Regions from separate parts of the Waltera acetigignens genome, predicted to be linked through region 2. Evidence: predicted binding sites of a transcription regulator. Region 2 holds the regulator's gene; each other region holds the start of a gene.
The links. Region 2 encodes Rex, which represses fermentation and respiration genes when NADH is low (regulators of the CRP and FNR family bind a similar motif). Its sites were predicted from a motif close to ATTGTTAANTANTTAACAAT; they were not measured.
Positions count from the first base shown of each region.

Region 1: the regulator Rex is predicted to act here: its motif matches at 1,798-1,817, upstream of OCV96_RS12980 (4Fe-4S dicluster domain-containing protein).
Region 3: the regulator Rex is predicted to act here: its motif matches at 2,811-2,830, upstream of gap (type I glyceraldehyde-3-phosphate dehydrogenase).

Region 1 is NZ_JAOQJO010000013.1:120,190-125,039, reverse strand. Features, by position in the region: T-box leader at 81-354, shown strand; gene tyrS (tyrosine--tRNA ligase) at 452-1,675, shown strand; gene OCV96_RS12980 (4Fe-4S dicluster domain-containing protein) at 1,843-3,363, shown strand; gene OCV96_RS12975 (trimeric intracellular cation channel family protein) at 3,541-4,191, shown strand; gene gltX (glutamate--tRNA ligase) at 4,334-4,850, shown strand, end outside.
Region 2 is NZ_JAOQJO010000016.1:101,150-105,999, reverse strand. Features, by position in the region: gene OCV96_RS14870 (DUF3800 domain-containing protein) at 1-85, shown strand, start outside; gene OCV96_RS14865 (ABC-F family ATP-binding cassette domain-containing protein) at 265-2,196, opposite strand; gene OCV96_RS14860 (redox-sensing transcriptional repressor Rex) at 2,335-2,976, shown strand; gene OCV96_RS14855 (hypothetical protein) at 3,133-3,771, shown strand; gene OCV96_RS14850 (NAD(P)H-hydrate dehydratase) at 3,773-4,850, shown strand, end outside.
Region 3 is NZ_JAOQJO010000001.1:434,261-439,110, forward strand. Features, by position in the region: gene tpiA (triose-phosphate isomerase) at 1-320, opposite strand, end outside; gene OCV96_RS02005 (phosphoglycerate kinase) at 424-1,647, opposite strand; gene gap (type I glyceraldehyde-3-phosphate dehydrogenase) at 1,741-2,754, opposite strand; gene OCV96_RS02015 (histidinol-phosphatase HisJ family protein) at 2,991-3,812, shown strand; gene OCV96_RS02020 (DUF3783 domain-containing protein) at 3,826-4,194, opposite strand; gene OCV96_RS02025 (2-thiouracil desulfurase family protein) at 4,194-4,610, opposite strand; gene cls (cardiolipin synthase) at 4,642-4,850, opposite strand, start outside.

The DNA of each region.
Region 1 (4,850 bases), on a different contig from region 2:
CAGCAGCAAAATTTTAAGTGTTGACAGAAAAACGCAGACTGGCTATAATAAGGTCATGTTTAGCGCAAACATAGGATAAGAAGAATGCGATGAAGGGAAGAAGTACTGTTCCTCCACTTCTGACAGAGAGCAGCCGGTCGGTGAGAGGCGCACAGAAGCAGAGCAGGAATACATCCCGGAGCAGCCGGTGGAAAGAGAAGGATCAGTAGATTTTATCAGAGGATCCCGAACAAGTAGATCAGGACGGCAGGCACCGATATCGGCCGAAGTATTGATAGATACTTACTGAGCTGTCAGATGTGAGTCTGGCGGGAACATTAGGTGGTAACACGAGTGATTAAGCTCGTCCTTTTGAAAAAGGGGCGGGCTTTTTTAGTGCCTTTGGAGCCGATTCCCCCAAAATGTAAAAAAGGTATACAGAGTAAAAAGAACCCAAAAAGGAGAAGAGAAAATGACAGTATTTGACGAATTAAAAGCAAGAGGACTGCTGGCACAGCTGACAGATGAAGAGGAGATCAAGGAACTGATCAATAACGGAAAGGCTACCTTCTACATCGGCTTTGATCCTACCGCAGACAGCCTTCATGTGGGACATTTCATGGCACTGTGCCTGATGAAGAGAATGCAGATGGCAGGCAACAAGCCGATTGCTCTGATCGGCGGTGGTACTGCAATGATTGGTGATCCTTCCGGCAGAAGTGACATGCGTACCATGATGACCAAGGAGACGATCCAGCATAACGTAGACTGCTTCAAGAAGCAGATGAGCCGTTTTATTGATTTTGGCGACGGTAAGGCACTGATGGTCAATAATGCGGACTGGCTGCTGAATCTGAACTATGTGGAACTGTTAAGAGATGTGGGAGCACACTTCAGTGTTAACCGTATGCTGACCGCAGAGTGCTACAAGCAGAGAATGGAGAAGGGCTTAAGCTTTTTAGAGTTCAACTACATGATCATGCAGAGCTTTGACTTCCTGACCTTATACCAGAAATACGGCTGCAACATGCAGTTCGGTGGTGATGATCAGTGGAGCAACATGTTAGGAGGCACCGAGCTGATCCGCAGAAAGCTGGGTAAGGATGCTTATGCCATGACCATCACCCTGCTGTTAAATTCCGAGGGTAAGAAGATGGGTAAGACCCAGAAGGGTGCCGTATGGCTGGATCCCAACAAGACCACTCCCTTCGAGTTCTACCAGTACTGGAGAAACGTAGCAGATGCCGATGTTCTGAAGTGCCTGCGAATGCTGACCTTCCTGCCCTTAGAGCAGATCGATGAGATGGACAAATGGGAAGGCAGCCAGCTGAATCAGGCGAAGGAGATTCTGGCATACGAACTGACCAATCTCGTACATGGCGAAGAAGAAGCAAAAAAGGCACAGGAGAGTGCAAGAGCACTGTTTACCGGTGGCAATGCTGCAGAGATGCCTACCAGCGAGCTGACAGAGGCTGATTTTGTGGATGGTAAGATCGATATTCTCGGTGTTCTGGTAAAATCCGGTTTGTCTGCATCCCGCAGTGAAGCAAGACGTGCTGTAGAACAGGGCGGTGTTGTCGTAGCAGATGAGAAAGTTACCGATGTAAAGACTACTTACGCTCCCGAGCAGTTTGATGGAGAGGGCCTGGTAGTCCGCAGAGGTAAGAAGAACTTCAAGAGAGTCGTTATGAAGTAATAAAAGATAAGAATAACAGAAAATTCTAAGGATGGGATCTTTCACGTAAAAACGGTGTGAGATCCCATTTTTATTGATATTTTTCTTGCATTTATGGATATGATATGGTTTAATATGGTTAGTGTGTTAAAAAAATATCAAAAGGCGGTAATTATGATATGAGCAGCATGAGAGGGATCGATACTCCGGTAAGACAGCGGAGAAGAAGGGTATTTAAGGAAGTGGCTAATCTGGCTTACAATTCCACAAATCTGAAGGATGATATGGAGGCGCTGCCTTATAAGATCGTAGACTATGAAGAGTCGGAGTTCTGGGAGAGCGTTTATCGTGACAGAGCGATCATCCGTGAGCGCATCCGTCTGGCCATGGGGATGAGTTTACGCCCGGAGAACCGTGAGCATCCCGGACATCTGACACAGGGACTGGAAGAGAGTAATATTGATGAAAAATATTATGAGCCCCCTCTGATGCAGGTCATTCCGTCGGCTTGTAATGCCTGCCCGGAGAACCGTTATGAGGTGACCAGCTCCTGCATGGGGTGCCTGGCACATCCCTGCCAGAGTGTCTGCCCCAAGGGTGCGATTTCCATGAAGAATGGGAAATCTGTCATTGATCAGGAAAAATGTATCAAGTGCGGAAAATGTCGTGAGATCTGCCCTTATGATGCTATTTGCCATAAAGAGCGTCCCTGTAAGGCTGCCTGCGGTATTGGAGCTATTACATCTGACCATGTGGGAAGAGCCGTGATCGACAATGAAAAATGTGTATCCTGTGGTCAGTGTATGGTAAGCTGTCCCTTTGGAGCGATTGCTGACAAGTCTCAGATCTTCCAGTTGATCCGTGCCATGCAGTCCGGACGGAAGATCATAGCCCAGGTAGCACCTGCATTTGCCGGACAGTTCGGTCCGAAGGTGACACCTGAGATGTTCAAGACAGCGTTGAAGGAATTGGGGTTTGCGGATGTCTATGAGACAGCGTTGGGCGCTGACATGGGATGTATGGCGGAAGCGGAACACTACGTGAAGGAGGTTGCTACCGGTAAGCAGCAGTTTGCCCTGACATCCTGTTGTCCTTCCTGGTCTGTGATGGCGAAGAATCTGTTTCCTGAGACCATTGATAAGATAAGTAATGAATTGACACCTATGGTTGCAACAGCCCGTCTGATCAAACAGGAACATCCGGATGCGTCCGTAGTATTCATTGGCCCCTGCGCTTCCAAGAAGCTGGAAGCCAGCAGACGTACCGTTCGTTCCGATGTAGACTTTGTTATCACTTTTGAGGAACTGACCGGTATGTTCGAAGCCAAGGGAATTCTGTTGGATGAGATTAAAGCTATGGACGAGATGAAGGATGCCACCTCTGCCGGAAGAGGTTATGGTGTGGCAGGCGGTGTTGCCAATGCTATCAAGGACTGCATCGAGAAATATTATCCCGGTACACCTGTGAATATCCAACATGCGGAGAGTCTGGCGGAATGTAAGAAGGCCCTGCTCCTTGCCAAAGCAGGTAAGATGAACGGCTGCCTGATCGAGGGTATGGCCTGCCCCGGAGGCTGTATTGCCGGAGCAGGCACCAACATCGCCATCCCCGTAGCAGCCAGAGCCGTGGACAAGTTCAAGAACGAAGCTGAGAAGAAAGTGCCTGATGAAAGTGTGGATCAGGAAATGGTGGAACTGGAAAAAGAATAAACACTGCAACAGAACAGATATATCCCGAAAACGAAACCGTCACATTACCGTGGCGGTTTTGTTGCGCGCATAGAGATAAAATTAGAGAAACTATTCAGAATAGTTACAAATGGCATATTGTTATTTCGGGAAAGATACTATAAAATAGCGTGGAGAACTTTTAGGAGAAACTATTTTATGAACATTCAGGACAGTATTATATTTTTCATGGAAATCTTAGGAACCATCGCTTTTGCAGCATCAGGTGCCATGGTGGGGATCCGGAAACGGATGGATATTTTCGGCATCTGTGTGCTGGGCGTGGTGACGGCTGTAGGTGGTGGTATGACCAGAGACGTGATCCTTGGGAAATTACCTTCGGCACTGGAGAAACCGGTATATGTCGGTGTCTCGGTGGCTACAGCACTGGCTATTTTTATACTGCTTTATATCAAACAGGATCTTTTGAGCGGCAGACTGGGAACCTTTTATGACAAAGCGATGTTAGGCATGGACTCTGTAGGACTGGGAATTTTTACTTCCCTGGGTGTGATGTCTGGCATCGACAACGGCTATCCGGACAATACCTTTTTGCTGGTATTTATCGGCATGCTCACCGGCGTGGGCGGCGGTCTGATGCGTGACATGATGGCGGGAGAGGAACCGTATATTTTCGTAAAGCATATTTATGCCTGTGCCTCTCTGGTAGGCGGTATCTGCTGCGTCTGGCTGTACCGCAGTATCGGCAGACTTCCCGCGGTATTTATCGCTGCCTTTGTGGTCATGGCGATCCGGTTTCTGGCGGCACACTTTCGGTGGAATCTGCCCCATCCGAAAACCTTGTCTTAACTGTTGCAGTTTTTGAAAAAAGGCGGTAGAATAAGGAAGTAGTTCTGCCTTCTGAGAGAGGGCGAACAGGAATATATAAGCAGGGAAGCGTAGGCCGGAAGGTACAGAACGGATACGGATCGCCTGCGGAAATGAGGAGAAAATGACAAAGATCAGAACAAGATACGCACCCAGCCCTACCGGTAAAATGCATGTAGGTAATCTGCGGTCCGCATTATATGAATTTTTGATTGCAAAGCATGCCGGCGGAGATTTTATGCTCCGCATCGAGGATACAGATCAGGAACGTTATGTGGAAGGTGCTACCGAGATCATCTATCGTACCCTGGAGAAGACCGGACTGGTACATGACGAAGGCCCGGATAAGGACGGCGGTTATGGTCCTTACGTGCAGAGTGAACGTATGAAAACCGGTATTTATATGAAATATGCCAAGGAACTGATCGATAAGGGAGAAGCTTATTACTGTTTCTGTGACAAGGAGAGACTGGCTTCCCTGAAGACTGAAGTTGTGGATGGTAAGGAGATCACCGTATATGACAAGCACTGCCTGTCCCTGTCCAAAGAAGAGATTGAGGCAAATCTTGCCGCAGGCAAGCCTTTTGTCATTCGCCAGAACAACCCCAAGGAAGGCACCACGACTTTCCATGACGAGTTAT
Region 2 (4,850 bases):
GTCAAAATCAGAAATATATTTTTTCAATGATGAGAGAACATTAAAGAAGAATTATTTGAAGCCGCTATCAAAGAAAGAATTGTAGAGCAAAATTATAGAAAGAATCGGTAGACAGTAAAATGTCAGCCGGTTCTTTTTATTTTATCCAGAAAATGATGTAATATTGTGTTATATTGCAGTTAGTGCAAGAACAGGTAGTAGTTTAAACAAAGGAAGGGCATAGCCAACGACTTTATCGTTGCTGTGCCCTTCCCTTAAAAATATTTACTCTGCCAGTTCTTCCCACTGCTCGTATAATTTCTCCAACTGTTCCTGGCAGGAAGTCTGCTCTTTGGACAGCTCCTGCAGCTTTGCCACCTGGGTGCCGATGGCGGGATCGGACATTTCGGTGTCGATCTCGGAGATGCGGGCTTCCAGTTCGGCAATCTTTTCTTCGCATTTTTTCAGGTCGTTTTCTTTCTTGCGGAGTCTCGCCTGTTCTTCCTTCTGGGCTTTCCAGTCCAGTTTGACTTCGGATTCTGCAGCTTTAGCTGCAACTGTGTTATCTGCGTCAGTATTCTGCGGAGCACTGGCTTCTATGGCAGCCATCACCGTGTCGTGCTTTTCGAGATAATAGTCATAATTTCCAACATAATTTACGAATTGTCCCTCCGTCAGATCCAGGATCCTGTGGGCGGTACGGTTGATGAAGTAACGGTCATGGGAGACATACAATATGGTACCTTCGTAACCGTTCAGGGCATCTTCCAGTATTTCCTTGGACATAATGTCCAGATGGTTCGTTGGCTCATCGAGGATAAGGAAGTTCGCATTGGAGAGTACCAGCTTGGCGAGAGATACACGACCGCGCTCGCCGCCACTCAGATCACTGATACGCTTGAAAACATCCTCCCCGGTGAAGAGGAAAGCCGCCAACACATTGCGGATCTGGGTATTGTTCAGGTAGGGATAATCGTCGGAGATCTCTTCGAACAATGTCTTGTCACTGTGCAGGACATGATGCTCCTGATCGTAATAGCCGATCTCCACATTGGAACCTAATCGGAAGGTGCCCTGATCGGCAGGAACGAGACCATTTAAGATCTTAAGCAGAGTGGTCTTGCCGCTGCCATTATCACCGATGATCGCCACGTGTTCGCCGCGCTTGATCTCGAAATTAACATCGGTAAAAAGCTTATGGGAATCAAAGCTTTTGGACAGATGCTCCACAGTCAGCACATCATTGCCACTTAAGATCCGGGGCGTCAGTGTCAGCTTCATATCCGTGCGGACCTCGGAGGGTTTTTCGATGACCTCGATCTTGTCCAGCATTTTCTCACGGCTTTCCGCCCGTTTGATGGACTTTTCCCGGTTGAAGGATTTTAATTTTTCGATGACCTCTTCCTGATGTTTGATCTCACGCTGCTGGTTCATATAGGCATTCCAGGCAGCAACGCGCAGCTGTTCCTTTTTTACGGCATAATCGGAGTAATTGCCCATAAAGGTTGTAGCCTTGGACTGGTCGATCTCGATGACTTTCCCGGCGATCCGGTCCAGAAAATACCGGTCGTGGGAGACGATGAGAACGGCTCCCTTGTAATTCAACAGATAAGTCTCCAGCCAGGCGATGGAATTCATATCTAAGTGGTTCGTCGGCTCGTCTAGGATGATGAGATCAGGGTTCTGTAACAGAAGCCGTCCTAACGCCACACGGGTCTTCTGACCGCCGGAGAGTGTGGCAACCGGCTTGGAGAATTCATCTTCGGTAAATCCCAGTCCCTTTAACACACCGACCAGCTCACTGCGGTAGAGATAGCCGCCGCCGGTCTCGAAAGCATGGGTGAGAGAGGTGTACTGCTTCATCAGGTCTTCCAGCGCATCTCCTTCGGCATGCTTCATATTGTTTTCGCATTCCCGGATCTTTTCCTCCAGGCGCAGCAGATCCGCCTTGACAGATAACAGTTCCTCGTAAATGGTGTGAGAGGTGTCCACAGTGCTGTTCTGTGCAAGGTATCCCAGGGTCTTGTCCCTCGCCAGAACCACCTGCCCGTCATCGGGAGTCATTTCCCCTACGATGATGCGGAGCAGTGTCGTTTTCCCGGCACCGTTGATGCCCACGATGGCAGCTTTTTCATGATCCTCTATATGAAAAGAGACATTTTTCAATACCTGATTTTCTACAAATGCTTTTGAAATATTCTGACAAGATAATATCATGGTAGTAAGTATCCTTTATTTCCAACCCACGGAGACCGGGCTTTTTAAATTTCATTGTAACGAAAAGAAGAAAACCTGTCAATTCATTGACAAGTTTTTAACACATGGTGTATACTAAAAAAAACGGAGGTGAAAGTATTGGAAGTAAAAGAAATTTCACAGGCTGTGATTGGCAGACTGCCCAGATACTTTCGATATTTGGGGGAATTGAAGGATGAAGGTGTGGAACGTATTTCTTCGCAGGAACTTTCCGGACTGATGAAGGTGACCGCATCCCAGATACGTCAGGATTTTAATAATTTCGGCGGTTTCGGCCAGCAGGGCTATGGATATAATGTAGAATCTCTGTATCGTGAGATTGGTAAGATCTTAGGACTGGATAAGCAGCATAATTTCGTCATCATTGGAGCAGGCAATCTGGGAAGAGCGCTGGGCAATTATATGAACTTCGAACGTCGTGGATTTATCTTCAAGGGAATGTTCGATGCGAACCCGGAACTGGTGGGTAAGGATGTCCGTGGCGTGAAGGTTATGCCCATGGATCAGCTGGAATCCTTTATCCGGGAGAAGGACATCGATATCGCTGTACTGACGATTCCCAAGACCAGTGCTGTGGAAGTGGCAGATAAGCTGGTGGCTAACGGGATCCGTGCTATCTGGAATTTCGCTCATGTGGATCTGAATGTTCCCGAGGGAATTCAGGTGGAGAACGTGCATCTGTCTGACAGCTTAATGAAGTTATCCTATAATATTAACCGTTACAGTTCAGACATGAAATAAGCAAGCGTATGATTGCTTATTTCATAGGCGGAGTGTCTGAAAATGAATAAAAGGAAAAGTCGCAAGGCGATGACGGATGCGAAGCAGCCGCTTTTATGAATTTCAGCGCACCGAGAAATAATACAACATGAAGTAAGGCATCAAAGGAGTGATTTTATGGGCAACGGTAACGCAGAAGAAAATGCACAGGACCGACAGGCTGCTTTCAAAAATGCATTGACGGGAAAGCATCTGCCCGTACTCACCCTGGATAATAAATGGTATCGGTTGTTGAATAAGACCGGTTCCGTTCCGCTAAAAGAAACGGAAGATGCCCTGAATCAGCTGTTGAAACGACAAGGTAAGCTCAATACCGAGTCGAAGGATATCCGGAATCTGAAAAAGAAGCTGATGAAAGAAATCGTCCCTATGGTGGATGAGGCGGAACAGCAGGGCGAAAACAGTAAGCTGAACAAACAGATCGAGGATCATAAGCGCCTGATCGGGGAATGCAATGAGAAGCTGGAAGCATACGAAGATGAGTTAAAAGATATCCCCAGAGAGATCGAAAGAATAAATCTTCAGCTTATGATGTTTACTATGGACTGCTGCTATGATATTATGAAGGATAATGACAAACAGATCAAAGAGACTGCGGAGTGGGTGGGTGCGATCCGTATCGAACTGAAAAAACGTCTGATCGAAAAACAGCAGATGGAACAGCAGAATCAGGAGATCTACAACTACATGCATGATATTTTTGGTGCAGAAGTGGTCAATCTGTTTGACATGAAATATAATCCGGAGCAAAAATAGTATGAGATATCTGGTAACTGCACAGGAAATGAAGCAATACGATAAAAATACCATAGAGTACCTCGGCATCCCGGGGCCGGTTCTGATGGAAAGAGCGGCTCTGGCTGCGGAGGATTTTCTGAAAGAGCGCTTTGATGCCGTGAAGGAACGGACAAAAGTGCTCATTTTTGCTGGTATGGGAAATAACGGAGGAGACGGTCTGGCTTTGGCGAGACTTCTTGCGGCGGACGGTTATACGGTATCGGTACGACTTGTGGGAGATCCGGAGAAAGCCACAGAGCAATGGAAGAGCCAGTGGCAGACCCTGCAACATTTTCCGGTGAAGACAGACAGTAATACGCAGGCAGATGAATATAATGTGATTGTAGATGCCTTGTTCGGTGTAGGATTGAGCCGCCCGGTGGAAGGCATCTATGCGGAAGCCGTAGAAGAGATGAATGTGGCGGAAGGATTTAAGCTGGCACTGGATGTTCCCAGTGGGATCTGCTCGGACACCGGCCGGGTGCTTGGTTGTGCTTTTCTGGCAGATGCAACGATTACTTTTGGTTTCTGTAAGAGAGGCCTTGTAATGTATCCGGGAACCGATTATGCTGGGCAGGTACACATTGCAAATGTGGGGATCGGACCGGAGAGCTTTCTGGGACAGAGCCCGGAGATGTATACTTATGACAGCTGTGAACAGCATCTGCCGGACAGAACATCCTCCGGGAATAAGGGAACCTTCGGCAAAGCTTTGCTGGTGGCCGGGAGCAACGGCATGGCCGGAGCAGCAATCCTGGCGGCAAGAGCGGCGTATCGTACCGGAGCCGGTATGGTAAAAGTAATCACCGCAGAGGAGAACCGGCAGATCTTACAGCAGGGAATTCCGGAAGCTTTGTACGGATCCTGCAGACAGCTGTCCGAGAGCATGGAATGGGCGGATGTTATTGCTGTCGGTCCCGGCATCGGCAGAGAGGAACAGGCACTGGAATGCCTGAAAAAAGTAGTGGAAAAGAGCAGAAAACCATTAGTGATGGATGCGGATGCACTGAATCTTCTGGCGGAAGAAAACGGTAAGGAATTGGCAGAGAAGCTGCGTA
Region 3 (4,850 bases), on a different contig from region 2:
TCGTCGGTCTCTGCAAAGTACTCTCTTCTCTCGGAGTGTCCGATGATCACATACTTCACGCCTGCATCATCCAGCATTGCGGGAGAAATCTCGCCGGTGAAAGCACCCTTCTCCTCGAAATACATATTCTCCGCACCAATCATGATATTGGAACCCTTTGCTGCCTCCATAGCGGGAATGATGTCGATTGCGGGAACGCACAGAAGTACGTCTACTTCATCATTTGCTACGAGGGGCTTTAATGTATTGATCAGCTCTACTGCCTGGCTGGGAGTCATATTCATCTTCCAGTTGCCGGCAATGATCTTCTTTCTTGCCATAATCATACACCTCTTCTTTTCTTATATTGCGTTTTCCACAGGATGCATCTGTGCCTGCAGGCAGGTTCGAATACATTCCGTGGGAAAGCTTTATTATTTCTATTTATTTGTCATCTGCTGCTGCCACGCCGGGAAGCTCTTTGCCTTCCAGGAACTCCAGGGAAGCTCCGCCACCGGTAGAGATGTGGCTCATCTTGTCAGCGAAACCAAGCTGGTTAACAGCTGCTGCGGAATCACCACCACCGATAATGGTAGTTGCATCAGTCTCAGCCAGAGCCTTAGCTACAGCGATGGTACCTGCTGCCAGGGTAGGATTCTCGAATACGCCCATAGGTCCGTTCCATACAACGGTCTTAGCAGTCTTAACAGCCTCAGCATACAGAGCTGCGGTCTTGGGTCCGATATCGCATCCCTCTCTGTCTGCGGGCATGTTGGTAACATCATATACCTGAACCTCAACAGGAGCATCGATCGGGTTAGGGAAATCAGCGATGGTTACGGAATCAACAGGCAGTAACAGCTTCTTGCCCAGCTTCTCAGCCTTTTCCATCATTTCCTTACAGTAGTCGATCTTGGTATCATCTACCAGAGACTTACCGATTTCATAGCCCTGAGCCTTTAAGAAGGTGTAAGCCATACCACCACCGATGATCAGGGTATCACACTTCTCTAACAGGTTGGAGATAACGTTCAGCTTGTCTGCAACCTTTGCACCGCCCAGAATAGCTACGAAAGGTCTTACGGGATCTTCTACAGCCTTACCTAAGAAGTTGATCTCCTTCTCCATCAGGTAACCTACTACGTTCTCGCCACCCTTAGCGGTGATGAACTTGGTAACACCTGCTACGGAAGCATGTGCTCTGTGAGAAGAGCCGAATGCATCACATACATACAGATCAGCCAGGTCAGCCAGTTCTTTGCTGAATTCCTCACCGTTCTTGGTCTCTTCTGCGCCGCGGAAACGGGTATTCTGAAGCAGAACAACGTCGCCTTCCTTCATGTTCTCAACAGCCTTGGTAGCTGCTTCGCCGGTTACATTGTAGTCAGCTACGAAAGTAACCTCTTTGCCCAGCTTCTCGGACAGTCTCTTGGCAACAGGTGCCAGAGATTCGCCTTCGTTGGGGCCATTCTTTACCTTACCCAGATGAGAGCAAAGAATTACCTTGCCGCCATCGTTGATCAGCTTCTTGATGGTAGGCAGAGCTGCAACGATACGGGTATCGTCAGTGATTTCACCGTTCTTTAAGGGAACGTTAAAGTCGCATCTTACCAGGACTCTCTTTCCCTTTGCGTTAATGTCATCTACAGATTTCTTATTTAATCCCATGGTATTAACCTCCAATTATTTTAGTATCTAAAAAGGGCCCGGTCCTTGTAAGACCGGACCCTGATAGGTCTTTACGCGTTAACGCCTGTCGGCTTATGCTAACTCGCTGAAGTACTTGATGGTACGAACCATCTGAGAGGTGTAGCTGTTCTCGTTATCATACCAGGATACAACCTGTACCTGAGTATTGCCATCTTCCATAGGAGCAACCATGGTCTGAGTTGCATCGAAGATGGAACCGTAGGTGCTGCCTACGATATCGGAAGATACGATCTCATCGGTGTTGTAACCGAAGGACTCGGTAGAAGCAGCCTTCATTGCTGCGTTGATCTCTTCCTTGGTTACAGCGCCCTTAACTACTGCTACCAGAATGGTGGTAGAACCGGTAGGGGTCGGAACACGCTGAGCGGAGCCGATCAGCTTGCCGTTCAGTTCGGGAATTACCAAGCCGATTGCCTTAGCTGCACCGGTAGAGTTGGGAACGATGTTGCAAGCGCCTGCACGGCTTCTTCTCAGATCGCCCTTTCTCTGAGGTCCGTCAAGGATCATCTGGTCACCGGTATAAGCGTGAACAGTGGTCATGATACCGCTCATGATAGGTCTGCAATCGTTCAGAGCCTTAGCCATAGGTGCTAAGCAGTTGGTGGTGCAGGAAGCTGCGGAGATAACGGTATCTTCGGGCTTCAGGGTCTTGTGGTTAACATTGTATACGATGGTAGGAAGGTCGTTACCTGCGGGAGCAGAAATAACAACTTTACGAGCACCGGCAGTGATATGTGCGGAAGCCTTCTCCTTAGAGGTGTAGAATCCGGTACACTCCAGAACTACATCAACCTTTAATTCACCCCAAGGAAGCTTGCTTGCGTCAGCCTCTTTGTAGATGGTGATGGTCTTGCCGTTAACGGTGATGCTGTCCTCGCCAGCCTCAACGGTGCTTGCATACTTGTAAACACCCTGAGAAGAATCATACTTCAACAGATGTGCCAGCATCTTAGGGCTGGTTAAATCGTTGATTGCTACTACTTCATATCCTTCTGCATCGAACATCTGTCTGAATGCAAGACGACCAATACGGCCAAAACCATTAATTGCTACTCTTACTGCCATTTTAGTTTCCTCCTAAAATTTTAATTTTATATCTTTTGGCTTTCCGTTATTCACAGATTGTCAAAATTTTATCAGCAAAGACATTTTACCTAATTCCTGATTATAATTCAAGATGTAAATGAAAAATATTTGTGATTTTGTGGTAAATTTTACAGTTTGTTTAGAAATGCTATGGTTTTTCCCTTCATTTTTGCTATAATAGGTTCGTATTATGATAACCAGAAAGGATGAAAAATATGTCTATCAAAGCAGATTGTCATCTTCACTCTTCTTTTTCGGGAGATTCCCAGGCTCCCATGCCGGAGATGATCGATAAAGGTCTTGCTCTGGGACTGGAGACCATGTGTTTTACCGAGCATAACGATTTTGATTATCCCCGCACCGAGGAAGGACCGGGAACAATCTTTTTACTGAATACGGATTCCTATCTGTACGACGTGCTCCGCTGCCGCGCGAAATATGAAGGGAAAATGCGGATCCTCTTCGGCGTGGAGCTGGGATTGCAGCCTCATCTGGCCGACCGCAACGAAGATTTTATTTCCGCCTATGATTTTGATTTCGTCATCGGCTCCACTCATCTCTGCAAAGGAATGGATCCCTATTATCCGGAATATTTCGAGAAATTCTCCTCCGAGGAAGAAGCCATCCGGGCTTATTTTGCAGAGACACTGGAGAATCTGAAATGCCATGACGATTATGATGTATTGGGACATCTGGACTATATCGTCCGTGTGGCTCCCACCAAGGACAAGAACTATTCCTATGACAAATATAAGGATGCCATTGATCCGATCCTGGAGCTTTTAGTGCAGCAGGGAAAAGGTCTGGAACTGAACACCGGAAGCTTCCGCTACGGTCTCAGACAGCCTCATCCCTGTACCGATGTTCTGCGCCGCTATCATGAGCTGGGCGGTGAGATCATCACCGTAGGAACCGATGCCCACAAACCTCAGGATGTGGGATCCTATCTGGATCTTGCCTCCGAGATCCTTCAGCTGTGCGGTTTCAAATATTACACAATCTACGAAAAGCGCAGCCCGGAATATCACAAGCTGTAATTTTCTTTATTCCCTATCCTCCAAGCTGAATGTGTTCCTTCATCAGCTTGCGAAGCAACGCATCCGCTGTCCATGAGACATTATACGGTGTCACAATCGCCTTCAGGGCAACCGGTGGTAAGCCGGTTGCCTTATATTCTGCCAGGAATGCATCCACCTGTTGCGAATCCATTCCGGAAAACACCAGCATTTCCATTGCAAAATCAGGACCGTTATATATTTTTCCATTCTTATGAAAACCGCTGATTTCCGCCAGTGTTCCGATCTTCTGTCCATAGTCCCTGCGGTTCACCGCCGTCACATCCACACCTATTTTCTCCGCTGCCACACGCACAGCCCGGTCTTTTTGTGTACTCACGCCAAACAATAATATTTTTGCCATTATATTTCCTCACAGTCCATCACCCGGAAGCCGTTCTTTTCCAGCAATTGTGCAAATACTCCCTGTCCGGGGATGAGTTTACCGGTAAAGTTTCCATCATAAATCTGCTTTACGCCGCAGCTGGGGCTTCGTGACTGTAAGATTGCCAGATCGATGCCATTCTCTTTGGCGATCCGCAGAGCCTCCTCTGCGCCTTCCCGAAACTGCCTGTCCACATTTACGCCTTTACAGTTTATGACCTCACCGCTCACGATCTCCGACGGATCCCTCGGGGTCGGAAGTCCTCCCAGCACCTCAGGACATACTGGGATCACCTCATGCCCTTCCAGATATTTTGCCACACGCTCGCTGTAATTATTTTTCCCGTTATATTTACAGTTTTCGCCCAGCAGACAGGCACTGACCAGTATTTTCATCGTAATCTCCAGCTTTCCGTTATTATGTCTGTTACAGCAACGGCGCGATCAGGCGCATGATACACTGCCAGCCTCTCACTGCCATATTTTTCCTTCCATCCCGGTATTTATCGGTGACTTCCTCACTATCCTGTAACAGCTTATCAAAATCCGCCTCAATATCCCGGATGGCATCACAGCCGTGCATCCACACACCGTTTTCAAAATGATGATAAAGGCTCCGGTAATCCATATTGATAG